DNA from 4 places in the Martelella sp. AMO21009 genome. Region 4 is predicted to be linked to each of the others. Evidence: riboswitches for the same ligand, from Rfam matches in the RefSeq annotation. Region 4 holds a riboswitch; each other region holds the start of a gene.
The links. Region 4 has a riboswitch for thiamine pyrophosphate ahead of thiB (thiamine ABC transporter substrate binding subunit). Riboswitches for the same ligand answer to the same signal wherever they lie in the genome.
Positions count from the first base shown of each region.

Region 1: another riboswitch for thiamine pyrophosphate. It lies ahead of V6766_RS22205 (TRAP transporter large permease); the one in region 4 lies ahead of thiB (thiamine ABC transporter substrate binding subunit).
Region 2: another riboswitch for thiamine pyrophosphate. It lies ahead of V6766_RS19400 (ABC transporter permease); the one in region 4 lies ahead of thiB (thiamine ABC transporter substrate binding subunit).
Region 3: another riboswitch for thiamine pyrophosphate. It lies ahead of thiM (hydroxyethylthiazole kinase); the one in region 4 lies ahead of thiB (thiamine ABC transporter substrate binding subunit).

Region 1 covers NZ_JBAKFR010000034.1:29,916-37,266, forward strand. The annotation lists gene V6766_RS22190 (TRAP transporter large permease) at 1-629, shown strand, start outside; gene V6766_RS22195 (diguanylate cyclase) at 846-2,153, shown strand; gene V6766_RS22200 (TRAP transporter substrate-binding protein) at 2,175-3,173, opposite strand; gene V6766_RS22205 (TRAP transporter large permease) at 3,188-4,984, opposite strand; TPP riboswitch at 5,150-5,252, opposite strand; gene V6766_RS22210 (lytic murein transglycosylase) at 5,340-6,338, opposite strand; gene V6766_RS22215 (GumC family protein) at 6,624-7,351, opposite strand, start outside.
Region 2 covers NZ_JBAKFR010000023.1:3,825-11,175, forward strand. The annotation lists gene V6766_RS19375 (5-(carboxyamino)imidazole ribonucleotide synthase) at 1-938, shown strand, start outside; gene ykgO (type B 50S ribosomal protein L36) at 1,066-1,191, shown strand; gene V6766_RS19385 (hypothetical protein) at 1,260-1,853, shown strand; gene V6766_RS19390 (hypothetical protein) at 1,860-2,063, opposite strand; gene V6766_RS19395 (ABC transporter substrate-binding protein) at 2,219-3,160, opposite strand; gene V6766_RS19400 (ABC transporter permease) at 3,191-3,946, opposite strand; TPP riboswitch at 4,013-4,114, opposite strand; gene V6766_RS19405 (sugar porter family MFS transporter) at 4,329-5,657, shown strand; gene V6766_RS19410 (lysine-2,3-aminomutase-like protein) at 5,760-6,818, opposite strand; gene ehuR (MocR-like ectoine utilization transcription factor EhuR) at 7,023-7,351, shown strand, end outside.
Region 3 covers NZ_JBAKFR010000003.1:67,686-75,036, reverse strand. The annotation lists gene V6766_RS04650 (c-type cytochrome) at 1-226, opposite strand, end outside; gene thiD (bifunctional hydroxymethylpyrimidine kinase/phosphomethylpyrimidine kinase) at 337-1,152, opposite strand; gene thiE (thiamine phosphate synthase) at 1,149-1,787, opposite strand; gene thiM (hydroxyethylthiazole kinase) at 1,778-2,572, opposite strand; TPP riboswitch at 2,615-2,709, opposite strand; gene V6766_RS04630 (hypothetical protein) at 2,754-3,515, opposite strand; gene V6766_RS04625 (CoA-acylating methylmalonate-semialdehyde dehydrogenase) at 3,668-5,164, opposite strand; gene V6766_RS04620 (LysR family transcriptional regulator) at 5,561-6,445, shown strand; gene V6766_RS04615 (dual specificity protein phosphatase family protein) at 6,455-7,021, opposite strand; gene V6766_RS04610 (hypothetical protein) at 7,117-7,299, opposite strand; gene V6766_RS04605 (TonB-dependent hemoglobin/transferrin/lactoferrin family receptor) at 7,334-7,351, shown strand, end outside.
Region 4 covers NZ_JBAKFR010000002.1:106,930-114,280, forward strand. The annotation lists gene V6766_RS02705 (OpgC family protein) at 1-495, opposite strand, end outside; gene mdoH (glucans biosynthesis glucosyltransferase MdoH) at 501-2,312, opposite strand; gene V6766_RS02715 (hypothetical protein) at 2,387-2,563, opposite strand; gene V6766_RS02720 (glucan biosynthesis protein) at 2,547-4,166, opposite strand; gene V6766_RS02725 (FKBP-type peptidyl-prolyl cis-trans isomerase) at 4,541-4,978, opposite strand; TPP riboswitch at 5,207-5,305, shown strand; gene thiB (thiamine ABC transporter substrate binding subunit) at 5,342-6,352, shown strand; gene thiP (thiamine/thiamine pyrophosphate ABC transporter permease) at 7,013-7,351, shown strand, end outside.

The DNA of each region.
Region 1 (7,351 bases), on a different contig from region 4:
GGGCGCTGCTGTTTCCCGTGCTTCTGATCGGCTCGATCCGCGGCGGTCTGTTCACGCCATCGGAAGTCGGCGCGTTTGCGGTGGTCTACGCCATCCTCGTCGGCGTTTTCGCCCACCGGGTGATGACCTTCGAGATGATCAAGCGGGCCTTCGGCCATGCACTGTCGGATATCGGCCTGATCATGCTGATCATCCTGATGTCGGGCATGATCGGGTTCGCGATCATCTTCCTTCAGGTGCCGCAGAGCGTGGCGGGCTTCATGCTGGAGAGCCTCGCCAATCCGGTTCTGATCGTCACCGTCATCCTGATCGGCCTGTTCATCGCCGGCCTGTTTTTCGAAAGCACGATCCTGGTGCTGCTGCTGACGCCGATCCTCGTTCCGGTTGTGGTCAAGGCGGGGGTCGACCCGGTGCATTTCGGTATCCTGATGATGACCATCGTCACCTTCGGCGGCATGACGCCGCCGGTGGGCGTCGCGATGTTCACCGTCTGCAGCCTGCTGGACACCAAGATCGAGGATTACGTGAAGGAATCCTGGCCGTTCATCGCCGCCATCATGGCGCTGGTGGCGCTGCTTCTGTTCGTGCCGGGCATCGTGCTGTTCCTGCCGAACCTGATGTACGGGTAGCAGCGTCACGCAGGCTTTCGCCCCGAAGCCAATGCCGTTCGAGGAGCCACGTAATCGTCCGACGAAAGCGCCGCGCATGCTCGACGCGGCTTACCGTCCGGGCCCAAATGACAACTTGGAGATAGTAGAACCAGCCCCCTGTTCGGTTTAGTGCAGCACCACCGAAACACACCGAAAAAGCGAACAACGGCATGACGCCGCGGGGGATATTGTTGGATGGACAAATCGGGTGATCCCGGCCTGTTTGGCCGCTGGTTCCGCGGGCTTTCTCTCAGGGCCTGGCTGATCGTCGGGTTCATGATGGCGCTGCTGCCGGTCGCGGCCCTTTCCGCCTTCTGGTATCTGGACTATCGCGATCAGCTCCGTGAGCCCTTCCGGCAGGTCCTTCACACCCAGCACAAGGTATCGCTGGCGCTGGAGCGGATCCAGGGCAACCTCTGGGACATCGCCACCGATGTCAATGATTTCGCGCAGACCGGCGACGAAAGCTACCGCGATCGTTTCGAGGCGGCCGAGCGCGATATCGCCGCCAATCTGCGCGATCTGGAAATGATAACGGAGACGTACCCTTCCTTTGATCCCGTGCTTGAAGGCGTGAGCCAGCAATGGGCACTGTTGCTGCAGGCCGCGTCGGACGTTGCCCCTTTGCCCGGCGGCGCCGACCAGCCCCTGATGCGCTTTGAAAGCGTCGTCGGCGAAACCGGCAAGCGCGTGGAAAGCATTGCCGAGAGCATGCGCCTGCTGAACGAGGAGAGCCACCGACAAGCACTCGAAACAATGGAGCGGCTCGACCGCTTTGCCGCGATTGCAGGCGTTCTGGCGCTGGTGTTTTCCGGGATCGGCATATTCATCATCGACCAGGCGCTGATCCGCAGCACCGACAAACTGGTGGAAGGCGCGATGCTGGTCGCGGGCGGCACGCGCAACCGCGAAATCGAGGTGCAGGTCCCGCCGGAGCTTGCCTCCGTGGCGCAGGCCTTCAACACCATGCTCAAGCAGATCAACCGGCAGGAAGATGCCCTGGCTGCGGCCGCGCGCGCCGATGGCCTGACCGGCCTTTACAACCGACGCGAGTTCGACCGCGCGATCGACGAGGCCATCGCCGTATCGAAAGAGAGCGGCGAGCCGTTCTCCCTGCTGATGATCGATGTCGACCATTTCAAGCAGTTCAACGACACCTATGGACACCTGGCGGGGGATGACGCGCTCCGGCAGGTTGCGGATACAATTGAACTGACGGCGCGCGAGAATGACCGGGCCTACCGTTATGGCGGCGAGGAATTCGCGATGATCCTGCCGGGACTGCGAACCTATGAGGCGACAGCGATCGCGGAGCGCCTGTGCAACACCATCGCCGGGCAGACGTTCATCCTCCCCGACGGACAGAAGCAGACGCTGACGGTCAGCATCGGCATATCCGTGTTCAGCCCGCGGGTTTCGCCGCCCAATATCATCGAGCTCGCCGACCGCGCGCTTTATGCCGCCAAGGTGGAGGGTCGCAATCAGGTGAAGGTCACCGGCTGAACGGCCGGTTTCGGGCGCAGCTCAGCCCTGCGCCACCGCCTCGATTGTGTCCATTCCTCCGACGACGGGTGCGAAATCGCTCCACACGCCCCGCGCCCCGGCGCGCCAGGCCTCCATGTCCTCCGGCTGAAGGAAAGTGGCGCCATTGGCCTTGGCAAGCGCCACGGACTGCGCCTCGTCCTCAACGATCAGCCGGTTGAAATAGAGCGCGGCCTCGGCCGAGATCGCGCCGAGCACGGCCTGTGTTTCGGGATCGAGACTGTTCCAGAAGCCGGCGGAAAAATAGAGCACCCCGGCGGCGCGGATATGGCGGGTTTCGGTCATGAACGGCACCACCTCATAGAGCTTGAACCCGGCATAGGCCGATTTCGTCAGGTCCATGGCATCCGCTACCCCGGTGGCGAGCGCGTTATAGGTTTCGGTGATCGGGATGCCGACCGGCGTCGCGCCATAGGCGCTCCAAAGGCGCGTGTGGAGCGGGGTGTTGATGACGCGGATGGTCTTGCCTTCCATCTCTCCGGGCCGCGTTATCGCCTCCTTGGCCAGCAGGTTGCGGGCCCCGTAATCAATAAAACCGCCGACGATGAACTGCTCTTGCGCAAGCCGGGCCGAGAGGTCGTCGCCGACCGGGCCGGTGACGACGTCGCGAAGATGCGCGGCATCGCGAAACAGGAAAGGCAGGTCGAGCAACTGCAATTGCGGCGTCCAGGCCGAAAGCGCCGAAATGGTGGAGAGGCTCGCCTGCACCGATCCGAGGCGAATATTCTCGGCCACCTGCTTTTCGCCGCCGAGCGCGCCATTGGTCACGATCCGGAAGCGGAACCGGCCCGGAAGCCGCTGTTCGACCGCATCGGCGAAGAAGCGCCAGACCATGGTTTCCGGCTTATCCTCGCCGAGGAGCGAGGCGATGACGACATCGCGCGTGGCGGCGCTGGCGGTTCGCAGATAGGCGGGCGCAGCAAGCACTGCGGCGGCCGCGGCGCCTGTTTTCAGGAGATGGCGACGGTTGAGCGTAGTCATGGCAGACAAACCTTTCATACGGGAACGGCAAAGAGGATGAGGACGAACAGGGCTGCGAGAAGCGCCAGAAGAAAAGGACACATCGCCCTGAACAGGCTTTCCGGCGGAAGGCCGGTGACGCCGCCGACCACGAAGGCCAGCATGCCGACCGGCGGCGTGAGCCCGCCGATCATCAGATTGACGACGAGGACGACGCCGAAACGGATCGAATCGATCCCGGCGGCAACGGCAACCGGCAGAAGCACAGGGCCAAGCAGCAGGATCGCCGCCCCGATATCCATCACCAGGCCCGCAATCAGCAGGATCCCATTGGCGAGCAGGAGAACGGCAACGGCGCTGCCCCCGAACAGGCCGGCGAGGTGGCGCACCAGACCGGCGATATCATCGATCGCGAGCAGGAAGGCGACGGGGGCCGCCGCGCCGATCAGGAGACCGATCGCCGCCGCCTCTGCCGCCGACTGGCGGAAGGCGGCGACAATGCTGGAACCGGAGCGGCGGGACGTTGCCGCCAGGATCAGCGTGTAAAGGGCGGCAAGGCCCGCCGCCTCCGTCGTCGTGACAATGCCCAGGCGAATGCCGAACACCACGATCAGACCGAGGCCGAAGGCCGGTAGGGCCGCGATCCCGGCCCGCCTGCGCATTTTGGCCGAAGCCGGCGGCGCGCCGCTCGCGGCCCCCATCGCGAGCCTTATGGCGACGGCGAGAAACGCCGCCATCAGAAGGCCGGCAAACAGCCCGCCGACAAGCAGCGCGCCGACGGAAAGATTGGTCGCCGTCGCCAGAATGAGAAAGGCGATTGAGGGCGGGATGACGTTGTCGAGAACCGAGGAGGCCGCGACAAGCGCGCCGGCGCGGGCGGGCGGATAGCCGTGGCGCACCAGTTCTGGATGGAAGGTCGAGGCGGCAAAGGCAGCATTGGCGACCGAGGAACCGGACGCGCCTGAGAAGAGAACCCCGGTCAACAGCGTCGTCTGCGCCAAGCCGCCACGATAATGACCGACGAGCGAGGCCGCGAACGCCACGAGTTTGCCGGCCGCTCCCGAGAGCTTCAGAAACGCGCCGGCAAGCAGAAAGAACGGGATCGCCAGCAGCAGGAATTTCGACATGCCGGCAACGGTATTGGCGATGATCGCCTGCTCCGTCTGCAACGCCCCGAAGGCGATCGCGCCATAGGATGACGCCAGAAACACATGGGCAAGCGGCGCGCCGGAAATGAGGCCGAGCGCGGCGGCCAGCGCGAGCGGCAGGCTGGCCGGCAGGGTGATATCGATCGCGAACCGGCCGACAGCCCAGTAAAGAAACCCGCCGAGCGCGAACCCGAAGATTAGCCGTGCGCCGTTCGACCGCTCCAGGCGGCGCAGGCAGAGCAGCACGAGCAGACCCAGCCCGCCCGCTGCGGGAAAGGCGAGGCGCACCCATTCCGGAACCCCGAGCGTTGGCGACATTCCGCCAAGCAAGGCGATCGCCTCACGGCCGCCGAGGCACAGGATCAGCCCCGCGACGACGCTGAAGCCATCGGCAACGACAGCGAGCAGGCCAGATGCCCGATCGGGCAGCAGCCGTGCAAGACCATCGAGCCGCATCGACAGCGGGCCCGAAAGGGTAAGCGGCAGGCCGGCCGAGATCAGCGCGATATTCAGCCAGATGCCCAGATCCTCCATGCCGACGACGCCGGTGTGGAAGACATAGCGCAACACGACGCCCGCCACGACGAGAGCGAGCATCGCCATCAGGATGACGGCGGCGAGCAGGCCGAGCGCGGCTTCCAGTGCCTCCGCAAACCGTCCGGCGGTGCTGCGGACCGCCGTCATGGGCATGGACGATGCCGTTCGCGGGCAACGCCTGTCTCAAAACAGCCGTTCGGACGGCTGGACCATCGGCGGCCCGCGCATGGCATTGGACGGCAAGACTTCATGATGCGATCCCCAGGATGTTGCAATCAAGGAGACCGGCGGAGAAGAGAAAGGTTATGGCAGAGCGGCCAGATTTTCCGTTCCTACGCCGGTATGACCCGGATCAGGTTCAAGGGTCCGGCTCACCGCCGTCTCAGCATCGCAGGATGCACCCCTCGGAATAGTCAGGTTTTGTCCGGCTTTTAGGGCGCTGTCAATGGCATGCCGGAAACGTGGCGTCTGGCGGCAACGCAAGACAACTTGCCAACGGGTTTTACCGAAGCCTTTGCAGCAGAGCCATGGACGGTTCGCCCGTGACATTCAGCCCGTTCTGCCGCTGATAGGCCGTGATCGCGGCGCGGGTCTGGTCGCCGAACACGCCGTCGATGGTGCCGGCATCGTAGCCCGCCGCCGAAAGCCGCGACTGCAGCTCCTTGCGCTGGTCGGCGCTGAAGCCGTAACTGTCATCGGGAAAACTGCCCCTGAGCGGGCCGGCGCCCGCGATCCGGTCGGCGAGATATCCCACGCCCAGCGCATAATTGGTGGAATTGTTGTAGCGCTTGATGACGTTGAAATTGTGCCCCACGACGAAGACCGGACCGCCCGCCTGCGGCTGTATCCTGGTGCCATCAACGGCAGCGCCGAGCGAGCCCTCCTCGCCGCCCCAGGGCTGACCTTTCCGCCAACCCGAGCGGGCAAGATAGTTCGCGGTGCTGGCAAGCGCATCGGTCGGGTCGGCCTCCCAGATATCGCGCCGCCCGTCACCGTTGAAATCGACGGCATAGCCGAGATAGGAGGTGGGGATGAACTGGGTGTGCCCCATGGCGCCGGCCCAGCTTCCGGTCATCCGTTCGGGCGTGATATCGCCGTTCTGCAGGATCCGCATCGCCCCGACCAACTGGCTTTCGAAGAAAGCACCGCGCCGCCCCTCGACGGCCAGCGTCGAAAGCGACGACACAACCGGAATGCTGCCGCGCCGTTCGCCGTACATGCTTTCCAGGCCCCAGATGGCGACAATCACATTGGCGTCGACGCCATAGGTCGCCTCGATCCGCTCCAGAACATCGCGGTAGCGGGCATAATTGGCGCGCCCCTTGGCGATCCGCTCATCGGAGCCGGCAATGGCCAGATAGTCTTCCAGCGTGCGCTTGAATTCCGTCTGGTTGCGGTCCTGCTCAATGACCCCCGGCGTGTATCCGGCATTGGCGAAGGCCGCCGTCAACGTGTCGTTGGAAATCCCGCGCGCCGCCGCCCGCTGCTTGAAGCCAGCCACCCACGCGTTCCACTCAGAATTGGCCACCGGCCGCATCGCCGGATCGGCGACGGAAGAAAAACTGCCAACCGAGCTGTTCGTGCACGCTGAAAGCGTCGCGGCAATCACCCCAAGAGAAAACACGCGTCGCGTCAGATACATACAGATAACCCCGCTCCATTCGTGCGCAAACCTAGCGCATCGGCCTCCTGACCGAAAGAGCACGCGCTTGCGTCTATTTTATGGAGATGCGAAAGCACAGCGGCGAAAGGTTTTCTCCGCTGTGCAACAGGGGCTGGCAAGGCGCTAGTCGTCGTCCGTATCGTAATACTTGTCGCCATAGTGGGCGGCATAGCCATAGCCATAGCCGTAATTATAGCCATAGCGCTTGAATCCGTTCGGATCGATCTGATTGAGGACCAACCCCTCGATCTTGCCTTCCTCGAAGGAACGGATCGCTTCTTCGACCTGGTGATGGTGGGTCGAATCCCATTTGACGACGAAGAGGATGGCATCGACGAACTGGCTCAGAACACGCGCATCGGGCACGATCAGCACCGGCGGCGCGTCGACGATGATGAAGTCGTACTTTGAACGAGCCTCGCGAAGCAGCTCATCCATCTTCCTGGATGAAAGAACATCGGCCGCATTTTTCGGCGAGCGTTCGCCAAAAAGAACATCGAGATCCAGCCCTTCGCTGTGGAAAACGGTTTCCTCCAGAGTCTGCTTGCCCGAAAGCACGGAGATCAGACCGGCGTCGGTTCTGGAATTGCCGAAATACTGCTGGAAGGTCAGTCGCCGCAGATCGCCTTCGATCAGAAGAACCTTCTTGCCCATGCTCACGAAATTGAGCGCCAGAGCGATACTGCTTGTCGTTTTACCCTCGCCGGGAATGGAAGACGAAAGCATGATCACCTGTGGCGGCTTGTCGAGATTGGCAAGCACAACCGACGTTCTGAGATTGCGTATCGCCTCGGCAAACGGTGAGGTCGAATGCGTCTGAAGGTAGTGGAAGAGATCGCTCCGGTGTTTCG
Region 2 (7,351 bases), on a different contig from region 4:
ACCGCCATATCGTGGCGGCCTATGATGACGAGGCGGCGTTGGTTGAGCTCGCTGGCGCTTGTGAAGTCATCACCTATGAATTCGAGAATGTGCCGGAGAAAAGCGCCGCGCTTCTGTCGGCCGAACGGCCTGTCTATCCGCCGGCCCGTGCGCTGTCCGTCTCGCAGGACCGCCTCACCGAAAAGACCTTCCTCAACGACAGCGGCATCGCCACCGCCGGTTTCCGGGCGGTTGATACCGCTGAGGACCTTGCGGACGCGCTTGAGGCGTTCGGTGGACGCGGCGTGTTGAAGACCCGCCGCTTCGGCTATGACGGCAAGGGGCAGTGGGTGTTTGACGGCAGCGACAATGATCCGGAGGCCGCCTTTGCAGCGCTCAATGGCGCGCCCGCGATCTTCGAAGAGTGGATCGATTTCGATCGCGAAATCTCGGTGATCGCCGCGCGCGGCATGGACAGCACGATCGTCTGTTTCGATCCGGCTGAAAATGTCCACCGCGACGGCATTCTGCGGACGTCCACCGTTCCAGCCAGCGTTTCGCCGGACATTGCGGCGGCCGCCGTGAAGGCGGCGGAGCGGCTGCTGATCGGGCTCGATTATGTCGGCGTGCTGGGGCTGGAACTGTTCGTCGCCCGCGACGGCAGGGTGATTGCCAATGAATTCGCCCCGCGCGTTCATAATTCCGGCCACTGGACCGAGGCGGCCTGCGTCATCTCGCAGTTCGAGCAGCATATCCGCGCCGTTTGCGGCCTGCCGTTGATCGACCCCGTCCGCCACAGCGATTGCGTGATGCACAATATCATCGGCGACGATATGGACCGGATTCCGGAGTGGATGACGACCGAAGGCGCGCTCGTGCATCTCTATGGCAAGGCCGAAACCCGGGCAGGGCGGAAAATGGGCCATGTCACCGTGCTGGAAAAGCGCCGCGACGGTTGACTTGGCGGCGATCATTCGCTAGGTAGCGGCCACTGACGGGCGCGCTTTTTCAAGGCGCGCCTTTGAATATCAATACTGACCGCCTTTACTGATCAGTCGAGAGCGGCACAAACAGCGGATCGAAAACATGAAGATCAAGAATTCGCTCAAGGCGCTCAAGTCCCGTCACCGGGAAAACCGTCTGGTGCGCCGCAAGGGCCGGGTATACATCATCAACAAGCAGAACCCGCGCTTCAAGGCCCGTCAGGGCTGAGAAAGTCAGCGCATTATCTGTTTGAATTTTCGCCATGACGGGATACCATTCCCGTCATGCGCTTTTCCGTGTCTGCCATTCTGATCCTCGCCGCCCTGGCCATTGCCGGCCCGCTGCCCGCGTTTGCGCAGGGCAATGCCGCGGATGAACAGATTTCCGAAATGCCCGACTCGGTTGTCGAGGCCGATCCGCTGGACAGGCTTTATGATCGCCTGAAACGCACAAGCGACGCCCGGCAGGCGGCGGATCTCGCCCGTCAGATCGACGAATATCTCGATCGCTCGCCAAGCGCCACGGTTTCCCTGCTGATCGAATGGTCGGATGATTCGGAGAATAACGGCCGCACTGCCGCCGCGCTCGATTTCCTGTCGGAGGCGATCGCGCTGAGGCCGGACGAGGCAGCCCCCTACCGCAAGCGCGCCGTGCTCCATTACACCCATGGCGATCTCGAACGCGCCATGGACGATATCCGCACATCGCTGTCCTTGGAGCCGCGCGACTTCGGCGCGCTCGGCCTGATGGCGACCATCCTCGACAGGACCGGGCGGCAGGAGGCCGCGGTTGCGGTCTGGCGGCGCTATCTCGAATTCTATCCCGCCGACCGCGATGTCGCCGCTTTTGTTGAAACCACGCTCAATGAGCGGGCGGGCAAGCGGATTTAGCCGATTTCAAAAATGCATGACGTGGCGCAGCACCCGGTAGAGCAGGTGGAGCGCGAGCAGCGCGGCGCCGGCGGCCAGGACGAGGTGGGAGAGCGGGGTCAGGAGACTGCCCTCGATGGTGCCCGCGACGTCGGGATATTGATAGAGCAAGATGCGGATGGTGAGGCCCGCAAGCCCGACCACCACCAGCACAAGGCCGGCAAGTTTCATGATCCGATCTCCTGTCGTGAAGGGATAGAGATCGGTCTTTGGATGGCGGTATCGCCGCAATTGTCGTCACAAAAGACCGAAACAGCGAGGCGGCATGCGCGCCGCCTCTTTCAATTCTTTATAATGTGCTTTTGTGGCGATTTAAGGCCGGTCTGTTATTCCTGCGACAGTGAGACCGAGATTGTATCGACCGGCGGCGCTTCGGAGATCAGCCCGTTTTCCGCCATGAATGCGCCGAAACGCTCGTAGCGTGCGGCATCGGAGGCGCCGGGGCGCTTGGCGAAGCGGACGACGGATTCGGCGAAGGCCTGACGGTTCAGTTCGTCGTCGAGATCGGGATAGGCCTTGGCAAAGCTCACCCATGCTTCCTCCGGATGGTTGACGATGAAGACCGTCGCCTTTTCCACAGCTTCGAGGAAGCGCGGCAAGCGATCATCGTCAAGCATGTCGCTGCGGGTCACGTAAATCAGCTCATCATAGACCGGCACGCCATGCTCTTCCGGGAAGAAGGCCTTGCCCTCGTGGCCGGCGATGCGCATCTGCGGCAGTTCGATGTTGCGGAACGAGCCGATGGTCGCGTCAACCTGGCCTGACAGCAGCGACTGGGTGAGCGCGAAGTTGACATTGATGAGCGTGATGTCGTCCCTGGAGAGGCCCGCGTTCTCCAGCATCGTGGCCACCACCGCATCCTCGATGCCTGCCACCGAAAAGCCGATCTTCTTGCCCTTCAGGTCGGCGACGGATTTGATCGGTCCGTCTTTCAGTACCGTCAGCGTGTTGAGGGGCGTCGAGACCAGCGTGCCGAAGCGGACGATATCGATGCCGGCCTCGTGGTCGAGATAAAGATTGGGCTGGTAGTGGATGCCGATATCGACCTTGCCGGTCGCCACCATGCGCGGCACCATGGACGGGTCTGATGGCGGCAGCAGTTCCACATCGAGGCCTTCGTCGGCGAAATAGCCGTTCTCCTGGGCTACCACCAGCGGCCCGTGGTCGGGGTTCACATACCATTCGAGGATCACGTCGAGTTTGTCGGCGGCGCTCGCCAGCCCGGGAGCCAGGGCAAGAGCGGCGACGAATGCGAGTTTCTTCAGCATGTCATTCTCCTGTTTATCTGAGCCGGCCGCTCAATCCTCATGCGACCAGCGGGTGAAGAAGGGAGCGGCGAGATCCACCGCCTTTCGAAACAGCACGGCCTCGAGCGCAAGGATCAGCATGGCGGCGAACACGGTGTCGCTCTGCATGCGGGCGTTGGCCTGGACCATGAGAAAGCCGAGCCCGCCGGCAGACCCAACCCATTCGCCGACCACCGCGCCGAGCGGGGCGAGGGGGGCGGCAATGCGGAGGCCGGAGAACAGATGCGGCATCGCCAGCGGCAGACGGATATCGCGTAGCATCTCGAAATGGTCCGCGCCATCGAGCAGGGCCGCAGCCACGATTTCCGGATCGGTGCGCCTCAACCCGTCGGCGAAGCTGGAGGCGACGGGGAAGAAAACGATGATCGTCGTCATCACCACCTTGGAGGCGATGCCGAAGCCGAACCACAGAACCAGCATCGGCGCGATCACGAACACGGGAAAGGATTGCAGAACTACCAGAACAGGCCAGATGAACCGTCCGATGCGGGGAAAGGCGGCAATGAAAATCGCCGCCGACGCGCCGAAGATCGCGCCCATGGCAAAGCCCGCCAGGATTTCCCTGAGCGTCACCAGAGCTTCCCTGAGCAGCATCGCATGGGCGGTCTGGAATTTTGCCAGCACGGCAAGCGGCGGCGGCAGGATATAGCGCGGCAGCTCGCCGAAAACGATGATCGCCTGCCAGAGCACAAGAAGCCCGGACACGATTGCGAAAAAGGTGAGTGCCGCTGAGAGAGTACGCTTCAATCCCGCTCTCCCCGGCTAAACCGGGCAGCGGAGGCGTCAATAGAGGCTGATTTTCTGGGCGTGTCGCTCAAGACCAAACTCCGTTCCTACGCCGGCATAACCCGGATCAGGTTCAAGGGTTCGGCCATCGGCCATCTCAGTGTCACGGACACACCCCTCGGATGCGTCTTCTATGCCGCGCGCCGGCGCGCCGGTCAAGGGGCTCGGCGGCGAAGTCGGGAACGCCGCTAATATAAACGCTAAGGTCCAAAAGGATTTGACAACGGATGCCGTTTCGACTTTCAACTTTTGGTATAAGGCCGTTTGCGGTTTTCAGCGACGGTTCAAAAACGGGGTCACAAGAGGGGAAGGCGGCAGCCGCCGCCCAAGCGGAGGAAAACCCATGCTCATCGCCATCGTCATTGTGGCAGCGCTGTTCGGCATGCTCTTCGGTTTCGACCAGGGCGTGATTTCCGGCGCTCTGCCGTTCATCAAGCAGGATTTCACGGTTTCGCCCTTCATGGAGGGCGTCATCACCTCGGCCGTGCCGCTCGGCGCGGTGGCGGGCACCGTGCTGGCCATGGTCACCACCGATCGCTACGGGCGTAAGCCGATGCTGATCCTCGGCGCGCTGATCTTCCTGGTCGGTTCGCTGATTTCCGCGCTTGCCTTCAACCAGTATGTTCTGACACTTGCCCGCCTTCTGATCGGCGTCGGCATCGGCGCCTCGGCAATGACCGCGCCGATGTTTCTGGCGGAAGTCGCGCCGGCGCGCATTCGCGGCACCATCGTCTCCGCCTTCCAGTTGATGATCACCATCGGCATCATGGTGTCCTACATGTCGGATGCGGCCTTTGGCGGTTCGGGCGACTGGCGCTGGATGATCGGCGTCGGCGTGTTCCCGTCGATCGTGGCGCTGATCGGCATCCTGCTGTCGCCGGAAACACCGCGCTGGCTGACGCTGAATTCCAATGCCGACAAGGCGCGCGATATCATCGCGAAGCTGCAGCCGGAATCCTCGCCCGCCGAGGTCGACGAGATCATCGCCGAGATCAAGGAGAGTGCCAAGGACGAGGAGGCGACCCCGGCCTGGAGCACCTTCCTGAAGCGCGGCATCCTGCCGGTGACGAGCTTCGCGATGATCGTGTTCGTGCTGCAGCAGCTTTCCGGCATCAACGCGATCATCTACTACGCCCCGGAAATCTTCAAAAATGCCGGCTTTTCCGGCACCACGACCGATCTTCTGGCCACCGTCGGCATCGGCGTCGTCAATGTCGCGCTGACCGTCGTCGCGATGTATCTGGTGGAAAGCATGGGCCGGCGCAAGCTCTTGATCCTCGGCTTTATCGGCACCGCAGCGTCGATGGCGCTGGTAACCGGCGCGACGATGATGGATGTCGCGGCAACGCCCTATCTTGCCATGATCGGCATCTTCGCCTTCATCGCCTTCTTCGCCGTCAGTCTCGGCCCGTTGCCCTGGCTCTATATGGCGGAGCTGTTTCCGCTGCGGCTCAGGTCGCGCGGCATGGCGCTCGCCTCCGTCGCCAACTGGTTCTTCAACTTCCTGGTGGCGCTGGTGTTTCCGGATCTTTTGGCGGGCATCGGCATTGTCGGAACCTTCGCGATCTTCACCTTCTTCTGCGTGGTCGGCATCGTCTACGCGATCGCCGCGGCGCCAGAGACCAAGGGCATTACGCTGGAGGAAATCGAGGCGCGCACCGTCGGCGCGTGAGGGCGGCAGCGCCACCCCTCCAAACGAAGCGATCCTCGCCCTGGCCTTCGCTGAGGGCGAGGCGAAACGGAGATGACGCAGCCGGCAGGGCCAGACTGGCGCTCACCGCCAGTCGGAATAGGAATGTTTTCCGCCCCGGTAATCCGTGACGTCGTATTCGGCCTCTCCGGTTTGCTCCAGATAGGAAGGGCCGATTGGCGCCTTGCCGGCTCCGCCCGGAATATCGAGCACATAGGTCGGCAGGCAGAGCCCGGAGATCGCGCCCTGCAGCGCCCGCATCAGCGCCTGGCCGCGCGCGATCGGCACGGCGAAATGGGCGACGCCCTTGGCCTTGTCGAGATGGTGGAGGTAATACGGCTTGACCCTATTGGCGAGGAGCGTCCTGAACAGGGTCGCCAGCGTTTCGGCATCGTCGTTGATGCCCTTCAGCAGAACCGTCTGGGCAAACAGTGGAATGCCGCCATCGGCAAGGCGTGCGAGTCCGCCGCGCACCGCCTCGGTCAGCTCGCGCGGATGGTTGACGTGAGCGACGATATTGACCGTCTTGCCCGCTTGCTTCAGTGCATCGACAAGGCCGTCGCTGATGCGCTCCGGCGTGACCAGCGGCGCGCGGGTGTGGATGCGGATGACGGCGACATGGTCAATCTCGCCGAGCGCCTTCATCAACGCGGAAAGCCGGCGGTCGGACAGAACCAGCGGATCGCCGCCCGACAGGATCACCTCCCAGATGTCGTCATGCGCGCGGATATAGTCGAGCGCTGCGGCAAGCTCGTCCCGGTCAAGCGCCGCTTCCGGCTCGCCCACGGTTTCACGGCGGAAGCAGAAGCGGCAATAGACCTGGCAGGCGTGTGTCGGCTTCAGAAGTACCCGGTCGGGATAGCGGTGGGTAACGCCCTTTGCCCGCTCGAACGCGCCGTCGCCGATCGGGTCCTCCATCTCGCCGTCATAGGCTTCAAGCTCGCGGCGATCCGGCACGAACTGGCGCGCCAGCGGATCATCGGCGGCCACCGTGTCGATCGCCGACAGGATATGGGCCGGGATACGGATGCGGAAATCTTCGGCAACGCGCGCGATATCGCCCGCCGCATCCGCCGGCACGAGCCCGCGCGCCACCAGCGCATCGGTGTCGGTTATCGCGGTTTTCGCTTTGCTGTCGGACATAGCCGCCCCGTCGCCGGTTTCGTTCGGGGCGTTCTAAACGGTTTGCAGCGCCAAGCAAAGCCGGTCCGGTCCGCCGCGCTCTTTTCCAAAACCTGCCAGGTGTTTCGAAAGCGTTAGGCATTTCACGGCTTTGGCATTGCGTTTCCGCAATCCGCTTTCCGCCGCGCGCTTGTCATTCTCCCGGATTTGCCCCACCATCCGGAGATGACAAAATGGCGCCCGAATCCCCGGCTGATCAAGCGGCCGGCTTATCTCTCCATTGCCGAACAGATCGCGGCCGCCGTGCGCAGCGGCCTGCTGATCGACGGCATGCGCCTGCCGCCGCAGCGCGAGATGGCGGCCGATCTCAAGGTGTCGGTGCAGACCGTGAGCCGCGCCTATGAGGAGTTGACGCGGCGCGGCATGGTGGTCGGCGAGGTCGGACGCGGGTCCTATATCAAGGCGGAACCTGTGGCCCCCGAGCGGCCCTACCTCACCGAGGGCGGCAGCGGCGTCATCGACCTTTCGATCCTGAAGCCGGTGTGCGAGAGCCG
Region 3 (7,351 bases), on a different contig from region 4:
GAGTCGTGAAATCGGTGATGTTGGTGGAAATATCGGAGAGCGCGCCCTGAACCACGATCGGGTCGTAGGCGTTTTCGCCCTTGGCGATCGCGCCGAGCTGGCCCATGGCCTTGCCGATCGCCTTCATGTCGTCCTGGCGCAGCATCTGCGGTCCATCCTCTGCGACCGCAAAACCCGCGCTGAGACAGAGCGCGACAGCGCCGGCGATCATAAATCCGTTTTTCATCCAAAGCCTCCTTCGTTGCTCAGGCAGCAGTATACGCAGCCTCTGTTTGGAAGCTAGGGGCAGGATTAGCGTAGAAAAGATGAACGGCGGCTGACTGCGGGTCGACGGCATCACGTTTTGGTGACTTCGCCCCACAGCGCATGGAAATGATGGGTCGGCCCATGGCCGGAGCCGACATGGAGGCTGTCCGAGGCCGCGATCGCGGCGACGACATAGCGTTTGGCATTCGCAACCGCTTCCGAAAGCGGAACGCCCTTGCCGATCTCGGCCGCGATCGCGCTTGAAAGCGTGCAGCCGGTGCCGTGGGTGTTGGCGGTATCGATGCGCGCGCCCTCCAGCCATTCATGGCCATTGGCGGTGACCAGCAGATCCGGGCTTTCCGATCCCTCCAGATGGCCGCCCTTCAGCAGCACCGCCTGCGCGCCGAGGCCTCTCAGCGCGGTCGCCTGCTCGATCATCTGATCGCGGGTGGTAGCCGTATCGGCATCGAGCAGGGCGGCGGCCTCGGGCAGGTTTGGCGTCAGCACGGCGGCAAGCGGTATAAGGTGCTCCTTCAGCGCCTCGATGGCATCTTCCGGCAGCAGCCGGTGGCCGCCCTTGGCGACCATGACCGGATCGAGCACGACCGGCACCTCCACATGGTGGCGCAGGCTGTCGGCGATGGTGACGGCGATATTGGCGTTGACGACCATGCCGATCTTGATCGCGTCGACCTTCACGTCATCGAAGATCGCGGCGATCTGTTCGGCGACGAAGGCCGAGGGAACCTCGTGCACGCCGGTGACGCCGCGCGTGTTCTGCGCCGTCAGCCCGGTGAGCGCGGCCATGCCGTATGTACCAAGCGCGGAAAAGGTCTTGAGGTCGGCCTGAATGCCGGCGCCGCCCGAGGGATCGGAACCGGCGATCGAGAGGATGTTTGCGATCATTGCTTCGCCTTCCGGATGGCTTCGGCAAGATCCGCCGTCGCCTGATATGGGTCGGGCTGGCCGCAAATGGCCGAAACGACGGCGATCCCGTCGGCCCCGCTTTTGAATGTGGACGCCACATGCTCCCCTTTCAACCCGCCGATGGCAACCGCGGGCAATCCGCAAAGGTCGATCATCGAGGAAAGGCCGGCAAAACCCACCGGCAGCGCATGGTCGGATTTCGTGCTGGTGGCGAACACCGGCCCGGCGCCGATATAGTCGATGCCGGTGGGATCGAAGGCGCGCGCGACGTCGAGGCCATTGACGGAAACGCCGAGAATCTTGTCGTCGCCGATCATTTCCCGCACCTCCCGCGGATGGGCATCCTCCTGGCCGACATGAACGCCGTCGGCATCGATCGCGATGGCGGCCTCGACGTCGTCATTGATGATCAGGCGGAACGGCGTTCCGGCCGTGACCTGTTTCAGCGCGAGGCCCATATCGATGCGCTCGCGGGTCGTGGCGTGCTTCATGCGGAGTTGCACCATGGTCGCCCCGCCGGCAATGGCATCCCTGGTGGTGGCGACCATGCCATAGTCGCCGCAAAGGTCCGGGTCGAGAACGAGATAGAGGGAAAGGTCGAATTTCATGGCCATTCAATCTCCGCTTCAAGGTCAAGCGCTTCGGGTGTCACGGCGGCAAGCGCATCGAGGAAATGGACCTGAAACGAGCCGGGGCCTTCCGCCTTTCGATGCGCGCGGCTGCCGGCCACCGCGTAATGGGCAAGCGCCGCGACCGTGGCCCCGAAGGCGTCGTCGCGCCATGCGCCGGCATAGCCGCCGACAAGCGCCGTCAGCGCGCAGCCGAGCGCCGTCACCCGCGGCATCAGCGCCGAGCCGCCGCCGATGCGGGCGACGCGGCTTCCATCGGTCACAAAATCGCGTTCGCCGGTGACGGCCACGACCATGTTGCGTTCGCGGGCGAGCGCCTTCGCCGTCTCTTCAGCGGCGGCGACGCTGTCGCCGGCATCGACGCCCTTGCCGGCGCTGGTGGCGCCGGAGAAGGCGAGGATTTCGGAAGCATTGCCGCGCAGGATCGTGGGGCTGAGGTCGAGAATTTCGCGTGCGGCCCTGGCTCTGAAGCCGGTGGCGAAATGGGCGACGGGATCAAATACCCAGGGCGTTTGCTTGCCATTCGCCGTCTCGATCGCCGCCTTCATGCCGGCAAGCCATTCGGGCGAAAGCGTGCCGATATTGATGGTGACGGCGGACGCGATGCCGGCGAATTCACCGGCTTCTTCCTTGGCGTGGACCATGGCCGGGGAAGCGCCGGCGGCAAGCAGCACATTGGCCGCGATGTTCATCGCCACATAATTGGTGATGCATTGGGTAAGCGGCGCGTCCGCGCGCATCTTTTGAAGAATGGGGGCGATATCCGCCATCAGCTTCCTCCTTGTTCGTCGCGGAGGAACTCGGGAGCCGAAGCGAAAACCCGAGTGACTCCCTCCGCCGGCATGATCCGGATCAGGTTCCAAGGGTACATCTCAGCCCGCTGTCACGGACGCCCCTGTCGCTCTAGTGGCGTTGTTATAACAGAAAAAGTCGCTTCGGAAAGAGGCGGCGTTACTCCGGTGCAGGATCGCGCCACGCGGTGTCGCCACAGGGCCCGGTGGTCGCCAGAACGGATGCAAGATCGCGATCTTTGACCGCCTGCTCGACGAAACGCTTCCGCTCGGGTGAAAGCTGGGCGGCGAGATTGTCCTGGTTCCAGGCGCGATGCCAGTAGATGAATTCTTCATCGAAGAGGCGCTGCTCGTCGGCCGTCTGCGTGCCCGTAAGGCTTGCACGGAGATAGTAGAGGACGTCCGGGTTCAAAGGAGTCAGGCCCTCGCCATCATCGGTGATGAGAAATGAGAGAAGGGCCGCCTCGCTGCCTCTTTTCGCCGCGTCTTGCAGGCGCTCCATCAGTCCAGCGAATTCGACTTCGCCCTCCGTCTCCGGGTTACGGGAAAAACGGCCGCAATAGATAAGGTCGCTGTCAATGCGTAGCTCGCCTGCCAGCTGGAACATAGCCATGACATATGGCAGGGTCATGCAGGTATTGAGGTCGTCGAAAGCACTGTCTGTCTGGATGTATTCGCGCCAGAGTTCATAGCGCGCCTCTTCTGTTCCCGCCTCTGCGAATGCCGGATAGCGTCTTTCATAGATTTCGTAGTGCCCGCGCAGATAATCACCGCAATCGGGAATGCGGGGATTGTAGTCGAGTTCGGTGGTCGCGAATTCCCATTCCTCGAACGTCATTTCCGGTCTTGTCGGCTGCGGATGCGTTTCGAACAACCATGCAGAGGCTTCACAGGCGAATACGCTGCACGCCGCGAAGGCCATCAACAATCGAATCATAATACCCACCGGTTCCTGCGGGACACCCGTAAAAGTAGTGACAGGTTAACACTGGTAACCAAATGTAGAAAGACGTGGAGCAACCGCAGAAACACGTGACCTCCGCGCACTCAGGACGCGGAGGTCACGTTTATATATTACTTCATCGTCGGCATCGAGAATTCGGCGCCGGCGCGGATGCCCTTGGGCCAGCGCTGGGTGATGGTCTTGAGGCGGGTGTAGAAGCGCACGCCTTCCGGGCCATGCATGTGGTGGTCGCCAAACAGCGAGGCCTTCCAGCCGCCGAAGGAGTGGAACGCCATCGGAACCGGGATCGGCACGTTGACGCCGACCATGCCGACTCTGATCTTGTGAGCGAATTCGCGGGCGGCGTCACCATCGCGGGTGAAGATCGCCGTGCCGTTGCCGAATTCGTGGTCGTTTATCCACTCTGCGGCCTCATCGTAGCTCTTCGCGCGGGCGACGGAGAGGACCGGGCCGAAAATCTCTTCCTTGTAGATCTTCATGTCGGTGGTGACCTTGTCGAACAGGGTCGCGCCGACGAAATAGCCGTTCTCGTAGCCCTGCAGCTTCAGATCGCGACCGTCGACCACCAGTTCGGCGCCTTCTTCCACGCCCGAGTTGATGTAGCCGGTCACGCGCTCGAGTGCGGCCGCCGTCACCAGCGGGCCCATATCGGCTTCCGGATCTGTGCCGGGGCCGACCTTCAGCGCTGCGATGCGGGGCTTCAGCTTGTCGATAAGCTTGTCCGCCGTCTCGTCGCCCACAGGTACGGCGACCGAAATCGCCATGCAGCGCTCGCCGGCGGAACCGAAGGCGGCGCCCATCAGGGCATCGGCGGCCTGGTCCATGTCGGCATCGGGCATGACGATCATGTGGTTCTTGGCGCCGCCCAGCGCCTGGCAGCGTTTGCCGTTGGCGGTTGCGGTGGTGTAGATGTAGCGCGCGATCGGGGTCGAGCCGACGAAGGAGACGGCCTCGATATCCGGGTCGTTCAGGAGCGCATCCACGGCTTCCTTGTCGCCCTGGACGACGTTGAAGACGCCATCGGGGAGGCCCGCTTCCTTCAGCCATGCGGCAATCAACAGAGAGGCGGAGGGGTCGCGCTCGGACGGCTTCAGCACGAAGCAGTTGCCGGCGGCAAGCGCGATCGGGAACATCCACATCGGCACCATGGCCGGGAAGTTGAACGGCGTGATGCCGGCGACGACGCCGAGCGGCTGGCGGATCGCATAGCTGTCGACGCCGGTGCCGACATTCTCGGTATATTCGCTCTTCAGAAGCTGCGGGGCGCCGGTCGCGAATTCGACCACTTCCATGCCGCGCTGGATTTCGCCAAGCGCATCGGAATGGACCTTGCCGTGCTCTGCGGTAATGACTTTCGCCATCTCGTCGATCCGGTCTTCCAGGATCGACAGGAACTTGTTCAGGATGCGGGCGCGGCGCAGCGGCGTGGTCGCCGCCCAGTCCGGGAACGCTGCCTTTGCGGCCTCGACGGCGGCGCGCACATCGGCGGTGCTGGCCAGCGACAGCTCGCCGCTCTGCTCGCCGGTGGCGGGGTTATAGGTCGGCACGGTGCGGGTGCTGGTTCCCGCAAACGGCTTGCCGCCGACAAAATGCTGAATGGATTTCATGGGTATTCCTCCGGTGTTGCTGCCAATGAGGCTCTTGGATTGTGAAGCCATCAATCTTCCCGCTTGAGGGCAAGGCTGTCGTCCATACCCCTTCCGCATAGCCCCCAATCTTCTCGCCCCGGAGGGGAGAGATGTCGCGAAAGCGACAGTGAGGGGGGAGTTTATCCCCGCGAACGCCCTCACGATTCGAAACGCTGCGCCACCCTCACTGCCCCTTTCGGGGCATCTCTTCCGCCAGCGGGAGAGAGTATTGGGAGCAAGCCGCACGGCCAAATGCAATTTCCCTGCCTTCAACGGGAAAGATCGATGCTGTGTGCCCACAATATCACCTATTCATTTCTGCAAAGAAACACGATAATTCTAAAATCCATTGTGCAAAATTTATAGGGCAGGCGAATGGATTGGGATCATCTGCGGGTCTTTCTGGCGGTGGCGCGGCGGGGGCAGATCCTTGCCGCGGCGCAGGCGCTCGGGCTCAACCATGCGACGGTTGCCCGGCGGCTGAACGCGCTGGAGGAAACGCTCGGCGAACCGTTGTTCGAGCGCCGCCCCTCGGGCTCGACGCTGACGGAGGCGGGCGAGCGGCTGTTGGCGGTGGCCGAGCGGGTGGAGACCGAAATTCTGGGCATTGCGGAGGATACCAGGGCGCGCGGCGCGAGCCTTTCGGGCACGGTGCGCGTCGGCGCGCCGGATGGGCTCGGCACCTATTTTCTCGCCGCCGAACTTGGTCGCCTGCAGGAGGAGCATCCGGGCCTGATCGTCGAGCTTGTGCCGCTGCCACGCACCTTCTCGCTGTCAAAGCGCGAGGCGGATCTCGCGATCACCCTCGATCCGCCGACGGAGGGCAGACTGGTGGTGTCCAGGCTCACCGACTACACGCTCGGCGTCTATGCCGCTTCATCCTATCTGCGCCGGCACGGCATGCCTGAAAGCGAGGAAGCGCTCGCCGACCACGTCGTCGTCACCGGCGTGGAGGACTATGCCTATGCCTCGTCGCTGAATTATGCCGGACATCTGGCCCGTTTTGCCGGCCGGCAGTTCCGCTGCGCCGGCGTTGCCGGTCAGATGGAGGCGGTGCGGGCGGGGATCGGTATCGGCATTCTTCACGACTTTGTTGCCCGCGATACGGCAGGGCTGGAGCGTATCCTGCCATCTGTCGGCTTCCGCCGCGCCTACCACCTTCTCTCCCACCCCGATACCGGCAGCCTTGCGCGAATCGCGCTCATCCGCGCGTTTCTGACACGGCGGTTTCGGGAGGAGCGGGTGCGGTTCGCGCCGTAAGGAAGGCCCTCAGCTATCGAGTCCGAAGACCTTTTCGAGATCTTCCCAGCTCGTGTCCATGGCGTAAGGGCCGATGCCGGGCAGGGCGACGTGGCCGTAAAGCGGCGAGAGCTGCCATTCGGCGGTTTCCTCATCAACGCCGCCGAGCTGTTGGAGATAGATCACGGAGGCAAGCCCGGTGCGATCGGCGCCCGCCTTGCAGTGGATCAGGATCGGTTTCGGCGCGTCGCGCATCAGCGCCAGCAGCTCCATGCTGCGCTCGGGCGACAAGATGGTGCGGTCCGACATCGGGAAATCGATATGTTCGACGCCCTTTTGCGCGCTCACCCTGATCTCGTCGTCATACCAAGAACGGCCGGGGCTGGCGCCGCGTAGGTTGATCACGGTCCTGATGCCGTGCCGGTCGATATAGTCCGCAAGCGCGCTCGCGCTGGGTTGGGCCGAGCGATAGAACTCGCCCGCCTTGACCTCGTGAAAATTGCCGCTTGCCTGCAGGCCGCCAAGATAGACGCCGCTGGTCAGCACCAGAACGCCGACGGCGGCCGCAACCCGGCGCGCGAGACGCTTTTTGTTCATCCGGTAGTCCTCTTTACCCGTGGCTCATCATAGCCGGGTTTTCGCCCGCGCGACAGCTGTGATGACGCATATCCGGCACAGGCGGTACAAATGTGTCAAAAGCCGGGCAATTTATCTTGACAGTTATAGTCATGTTTTATAGCGGATAGTCCAACACCGGCGGCCGCCGGAAAATACCCAGCCAGCCAGTACGCCATGCCGTTCGCAAGCCAGCCAGGTTCTTCAGTGAAAAAGAAGGATTCGGTGATGCGTATTTCGCGGATTTTGGCATCATGCACGGCTCTGGCGACCCTTGCGTGCGCCACGGCCTCATTGGCTCAGGACAGCACC
Region 4 (7,351 bases):
GGCCGCAAACAGCACGATATAGAGCGGCAGGATGTTGAAATAACTGACCTGATAGGTCAGCAGGGCGGAGCCGGCAATCGTGGCGATCGGCTGTTCCCACAGCCATGACAGCCCGTTTAGCTCGGCGAATTCCTCCATGCCGAAACGCACCAGAAACGGCGTCGCAAGCGCCAGCACGACAAGTGTGGAAAACACATGCGCGCCATAGATCGTACCCGCCCGCCGCCAGATGCGTTTGGCCGTCTCCATCAGCGAACCGGCGACGAACCGGCCGCTATAGGCAAGGCCGGCGGAAATGCCCGAGATCAGCACGAAGGCTTCGGCGGCATCGGAAAATCCGTACATCCGCATCGTGTAGAACGAATAGAGGTTCTCCGGCACATGGTCGATGAAGATGATGATCAGCGCCAGACCGCGCAGAACATCCAGGCGCGGGTCGCGCTTGCTTTTCACCGTGGCCGCCGGGGCGGCGGCCTTGCTCCTGTTAGCGTCCAAAGGCGTTATCCCTGCGCGGCCGAAAAGGCGGGCTCGATTGCATCCGTCCTCGGCGCGGCGGTCTCCCGGTCAACAGCGGGTCTCTCCTTCCAACGCGCAAGAACGCGGTCGCGTTCCCTGACGATGGCCGGACGCGCCAGTTCCTCGGGGGTGCGGAACAGCTGGCAGCGATAGGCGAACCGCCCGCTCGCCGGCGATGAGCTTGCGGCGATCAGCAGCGGGGCAATGATCTGCGGACCGGCGATCGGCGTCAGCCACCAGAACAGGTCCGGCGCGAGCGTCCACGAGCCCACGAGCGTCAGAATGCCGGTCAGCACGATCCACCAGCTGGCGCGGAAGGCCTCGCCGAATTTCAGCGTCTGGCCTTCGCGGTCGGAGGACGGCCAGCCGCCATCCATACCGAAGATCACCTGCATCACCGAGCGGCTTTGATACATCAGCGTGATCGGCGCAAGCAGCGACGACCAGATGATCTCCGCGAGCGTGGACAGGAAGACCCGGAAAAATCCGCCGAAACGGCGCGCCTCGCCGGAAAGCCCGGCGCGCAGCGCGATCAGCAGTTTCGGCCCGATCAGAAGCCCGCCGACGCCGACCAGCAGCGTCACCGCGAGCGCGGTCTCGGCGCGCGGAAATATCGCCGGCAGATAGGGGCTCGGAAAGTAGTCGATCGCTGGCGCAAACAGGGGCGCGACGATCGAGGCGGCAATGAAGGCCATCCACAGCGGCGAACTGATATAGGCCATCACGCCCTGGAGAAAGGTGAACCGGTTCCAGCCATGAAGGCCAGGCGCTGTCAGCAAGCGGATATGCTGAAGATTGCCCTGGCACCAGCGGCGGTCGCGCTTGGCATAGTCGATCGCGTTCTGCGGCCCTTCCTCATAGGAGCCCTCAAGATCCGGGTCGACCCGCACGATCCAGCCCTGACGCCTGAGGAGCGCCGCCTCGACATAGTCGTGGCTCAGGATATGCCCGCCGAAGGGCGGCGCGCCGGAAAGCGCCGGCAGGCCGCAGCTTTCGGCAAAGGCATTGGTGCGCACCATGGCGTTGTGGCCCCAGAACGGGCCTTCCTCGCCCTGGATACGGGCAAGGCCGCGGGTGAACATCGGCGAGAACAGTCCGGCGGAAAACTGCAGCGCGCGGGCAAACCAGGTCTTCGACGCGATGATCTTGGGCAGCGTCTGTAAGAGGCCGAGCCGCGGCTCGGCTTCCATCCGGCGCAGCATTTCAACGATCGTCTCGCCTTCCATCAGGCTGTCGGCGTCGAGGATCAGCATATAGGGGTAGCGCGCGCCGTGGCGGCGGACGAAATCGCCGATATTGCCGGCTTTCTTGCCGCTATTGTCGGTGCGGCGGCGATAATATGCGTCGATCCCGCGCGGCATATCGGCATGGAGGGTGAGGAACCACGCCTCCTCCTGCGCGATCACATCGGGATCGCGGCTGTCGGAAAGAATGGCAATATCGAAAAGCCCGGCATAAGGCGTTTGCGCCAGCGAATGCGCCATGGCGGCGACCGACGAGAACGTCGCGCGGGGATCCTCGTTATAGACCGGGATCAGGATGGCTGTCTTTGCCGCCTGGCCGCTTTCGGCAAGCGAGGCGCGCGGCGGCGTCTTGAACCTGCGGCCGATCAGGCCGCCAATCCCGAGTGCGGCGCCCCAGGCGATCCACGCGGCGGTCGCGGCACATAGCGCGATCCGCACGAAGTCGACCCAGTCGGCGCCGTCGGCGAAGAAAACGTCCATCGCGATGCGCGACGCCGCAATCGCGATGATTGCGGCGAATACGATCGAAAAGGTCCGTCTGAAGGCCAGCATCGGTTATCCCTTTAGTCCTTGCGGGCCTCGCCGTTGAAAACGGGAGGCCACCCGGAAAAGTTACCTTCCGGTTTCTAGAGCCGCGCCGAGCGCGGGCGCTGCCACACGAGAACCGGCGACAGGATCGTGGCGATCACGCCGCGACGGCGCGGGCGCTCGAGAAGCTGCTCGGGCATGGGAAGCGGCGCGGCCGCCGGCAGAAACCGGCTGAATTCCATGTGCTGATCCGACCCGTCAATTTGGTTGGTCATCGCCTTTTCTCCACTGATATAACCAGATTTCACTCACGTCGCGGCTGCCGTCCGTCAGCGCCCCGACAATTTCCACCGGCGCATCGCCGGCGGGCTTGATATCGATTGCCAGACGCCAGACTCCCTGACCTCTGATCGCCGAGACCGTGGAATGTGCGACCTCGCCATTGGTAATGTGCAGGCGTTCCTGCAGTTCCGAGCCGGCCGCCATGTCATCCAGCGGGCCGCCGGCGAAATCGACCACGAGCTTGCGCACGTCGTCATTGTCATTGGCCACACCGGACACGCCGCCCTCGCCGCTGCGGATATCGATGACGCGGGCAAGCCGGGCCTGGTCTTCCTCGATCGCGCCCCAGGTCAGCCGGTAGCCAAACTCGGCCGATCCGCCTTTCTTGGCGGGCGCTTCCGGCTGCCAGAAGCAGACGATATTGTCGTTGACTTCCTTATCGGTCGGGATCTCGACCAGCGAAATCGTACCCTTGCCCCAGTTTCCGGCCGGCTCCACCAGAAGCGACGGCCGCCGCTCGTAATGGGCCTCGGCGTCCTGGTAATCCTCGAACGCGCGATGGCGCTGGTAGAGGCCGAACGCCCGCGGATTGGTTTCGCCGAAGAACGAATTGGCGAGCGTCTTGGCATTCTGCAGATTGCGCCAAAGCTCGGTGCCGTCGGCACGCACGATCTTGAGACCCTCGCTGTCGTGGACCCGCTCCCGATAATCATCAAAGGCATGATGGTTGGCGGGACCGAACAGGAACATGGAAGTCATAGGGGCAACGCCGAGACGCTCGATATCGTTCCGGAAAAAGAGTCGCGCGGTGACATCCATGCGCGTATTCTTGCCCGGCGTGATCACGAAACGGTAGGCGCCGGTCACGCTCGGACCATCAAGCGCCGCAAAAACGGTGATCTTGTCCTTCTCCGTGCCCGGCCGCATGATGTAGAAGGCGGAAAAGCGCGGAAACTCCTCGCCCTGGCTGGTCGCGGTGTTGATCGCAAGGCCGCGCGCCGAAAGGCCATAGAGATTGTTCTGGCCGAGCGCGCGGAAATAGGACGAACCCAGGAACGAGATCAGCTCGTCGGAGACCTCCGACCGGTTCAGCGGATAGTTGATCCGGAAGCCCGCGACCCCTGGCAGCTTGACGCCGTGGAACTGCTCGACGTCCAGCGGCGCGCGGTAGATGAAGTCATCGCCGGTGAATTCGAGCTTCTGCGCAACGCCGTCGGCGACCTCGTAGATATCAACCGGCGTCTTGAACAGCCAGCCGAGCGCGAAGGCCTGAAGCTGAAAATCGGACTGGTCGCGCCAGATCGCCTTGTTGGGATCGTAGCGGATCGCGCGGTAATCATCATATTGAAGGTCCCGGAACGGTTCGGGGACCTCCTGAGAGGGCTCCTCGTAAGCCTCCCCGGCCTTGGCCTTCATCTGTTCGGTAAGCGTGTCGAAATTGAACGCGTCAGGAGGCGGCGCTGACGCCTCGACCGTTGCGTTGGCTTCCGGCATCTTTCCCGGCTCGACCGCCTGCTGCGCGAAGGCCTTGCCGCCCACCCCCGAAAGAGCGAGCGCGCCGACCGCGGTCTGGGCCAGAAAGGTTCGTCTCTTCATGCGTAAATCCCGTTGGCTTTAAATGGATAGATAAAATGAAATGGTGCAGAGCAGCATACTCATTCCCTTCGCCCGCCGGAAGCGCGCAGGCGCGGTTGCGCGAATGCCCGGCGCCAGACGGGCGCGGACGAGTCACAAACGAGGCAGGCCCGTTTCGGTTCCATCGCTGAAGAAGAATATTTTCGATCGATAAAATAGACGTTCCGGGAATCCGGCATGAGGATGGCTCACCAAAAAGGGCTGACACACACTTTTGCGTACCAGCCCATTATTAGCAAAGCCATTCAGCCAAAGAATGGCAAAATCATGGCAATGTGCCACCTTCGCGCCGCAATATTTTCACATAGTCGGAAAACCCGTGCGGCAGGCCCTGATCAGGCGGCCTTCACGATCTCGACCAGTTCCACCGCAAAATTCAAATCCTGGCCCGCGAGCGGATGATTGGCGTCAACGGTGACTTCCTGTTCCTCGACCTTGGTCACGATCAGCGGCACGGTCTGGCCATCTGGCGTGCGCGCCTGAAGCTGCATGCCGGGGGCAACTTCCACTTCCTGCGGCATGGCGGAGCGCGGCACGACCTGCACCTTCTGCGGGTCATGGGGGCCATAGGCTTCGCTGGAATCGACCTTCACGTCGCGGCTGTCGCCAACATTCATGCCGGCGATCTCGCGGTCGAGGCCGGGAATGATCTGGCCGGCGCCGACGGTGAATTCCAGCGGCTCGCGGCCATCGGAACTGTCGAAGGTCGAACCGTCATTAAGGGTTCCGGTGTAGTGAATACGAACGGTATCGCCCGCTTTTGCTTCTGTCATCTCGTGTGCTCCTTCCTTGAAACACTGCACGCTGGCCGAGATCGGCCGCGCCGTTTTCGGTTTTCCAGAGTGCTTTCGCCCCTGAAGGATGAGCCGACACACTTTATTTCGCATGACGACCGACTTTTCGTCCGGCGCGCCGGACAAGCCCTTTACCTAATGCTTCCGGGCCGTTTTTTCAAATCGCGCGCCACTTGAAATGCCGGGACCGCCGCGATAGGTGTTTGGTCAGCTCTAACGGGGTGCGATTTTCGCTGAGAGGCTTTGAGCCAACCCGAAGAACCTGATCCGGCTAGCACCGGCGGAGGGATTAGACGCGCAGGACGCCGTTTTCCCCTCAGTTACCGAACACAAGGAGGCGTCATGACCTATCGCACGACCATCGCCATTCTCGCGCTTGCGGCCCTTCCGGCGCTGCCGGCGGGCGCTCAGGAGAACAAGGTCCTCACCGTCTATACCTATGAAAGTTTCGATGCCGAATGGGGCCCGGGGCCGGTGGTGAAGGACGCCTTCGAGAAGACCTGCGACTGCACGCTGAAATTCGTCAGCGTCGAGGACGGCGTTGCGCTCCTCAACCGGCTGAAGCTCGAAGGCCAGTCGAGCCCGGCCGATATCGTTCTCGGCCTCGACAACAACCTCATCCACGAGGCGAAGGAAACCAGCTTCTTCGCCAAATCCGGCGTCTCGACCGAGGCGGCCGATATTCCTGGCGGCTTTTCCGATGATATCTTCGTGCCCTTCGATTACGGCTGGTTCGACATCGTCTACGACACCGAAAGCATCGACAACCCGCCGACAACGCTCGACGAACTGGTGAACGGCCCCGCCGACCAGAAACTGGTGATCGAGGATCCGCGCACCTCCACGCCGGGCCTCGGCATGCTGCTGTGGATGAAATCGGTCTATGGCGATGACGCCGCCGCCCAATGGGAAAAACTCTCCGACCGTATCCTGACGGTCGCGCCGGGCTGGTCGGAGGCCTACGGGCTGTTCACCAGCGGCGAGGCGCCTATGGTGCTGTCCTACACCACATCGCCGGCCTATCACGAGATCGAGGAGGGGAGCGACCGCTACAGGGCGATCGATTTCAAGGACGGGCTTTACATCCAGATCGAGGTCGCCGGCATGACGACGATGGCCGATGATCCCGACCTTGCAAGGTCCTTCCTCGAATTCATCCTGACCCCCGGCTTCCAGGACGCGATCCCGACCCATAACTGGATGATGCCGGCGGCCGCGACCAGCGAGCCGCTGCCCGCCGCCTTCGAAAACGCCGTGAAGCCGCAAAAGACCCTGCAATTTGCCCCCGACGTCGTCGCTGAAAACCGCCAGAAATGGATCGACGAATGGCTGAACGCCATGAGCGCGCGGTGAGAGCGATAGGTCCGGCGGTGAGGCGAGGGCGCGAGGCTACCTCGCCTCTGGCGCAGTGCGGCGAACCGCGCCGCAGAGCCCCCCAATCTTCTCGCCCCGGAGGGGAGAGATGTCGCGACAGCGACAGTGAGGGGGCAGTCTATCACCGCGAACGCCCTCACGTTTTGAGATGCCGCGCCACCCTCACTGCCCCTTTCGGGGCATCTCTCCCGCCAGCGGGAGAGAGTATTGGGAGCAAGGTGCCGCGCCCCGAAGCAACAGACCCGCTCCTTTATAGGCGAGGTGGTGGGCTGGCTGAGCGGTGGGTGCGTGACATTGCCTCACCTCCAGCATACTGCGGCGAACCATGCCGCATAGCCCCCAAACCTTCTCGCCCCGGAGGGGAGAGATGTCGCGACAGCGACAGTGAGGGGGGAGCCTATCACCGCGACCGCTCTCACAATTTGAAATGCCCCGCCACCCTCACTGCCCCTTTCGGGGCATCTCTCCCGCCAGCGGGAGAGAATATTGGGAGCAAGACGCCGCACCTGCATGCAACAGACCCACTCCTTTATAGCCGAGGCCGTGGGCTGGCTCCACGGCGGCTCGCCGCTTTCCCATCCAGACGCCGCCGGGCCCACCCGCCCGCCTGCGCCTGAGCGAGAGGGCCGCCCCGTGCTGATGTCCTCCTCCGAACGCCGCCGCAGCTATGGCTACGGCATCGCAGCCCTCGCCGGCGTGATCGGCTTTATCGCCATCGCCATTGTCGCGCTCTCCGGCTTCGGACGGCTGCAGGCTTCTATCGCGGTGTTCGACGAGCCCTATGTCTGGCGCATCCTGCGTTTCACGCTGTGGCAGGCCACGCTGTCGACGCTGATTTCGGTGGCGCTGGCCATTCCGGTCGCGCTGGCGTTGGCGCGGCGGCCGCATTTTCCGGGCCGGCTCTGGATCGTGCGGCTGATGGCGGTGCCGCTCGGCCTGCCGGTGCTGATCGGCGCGCTGGGACTGATCGGCATCTGG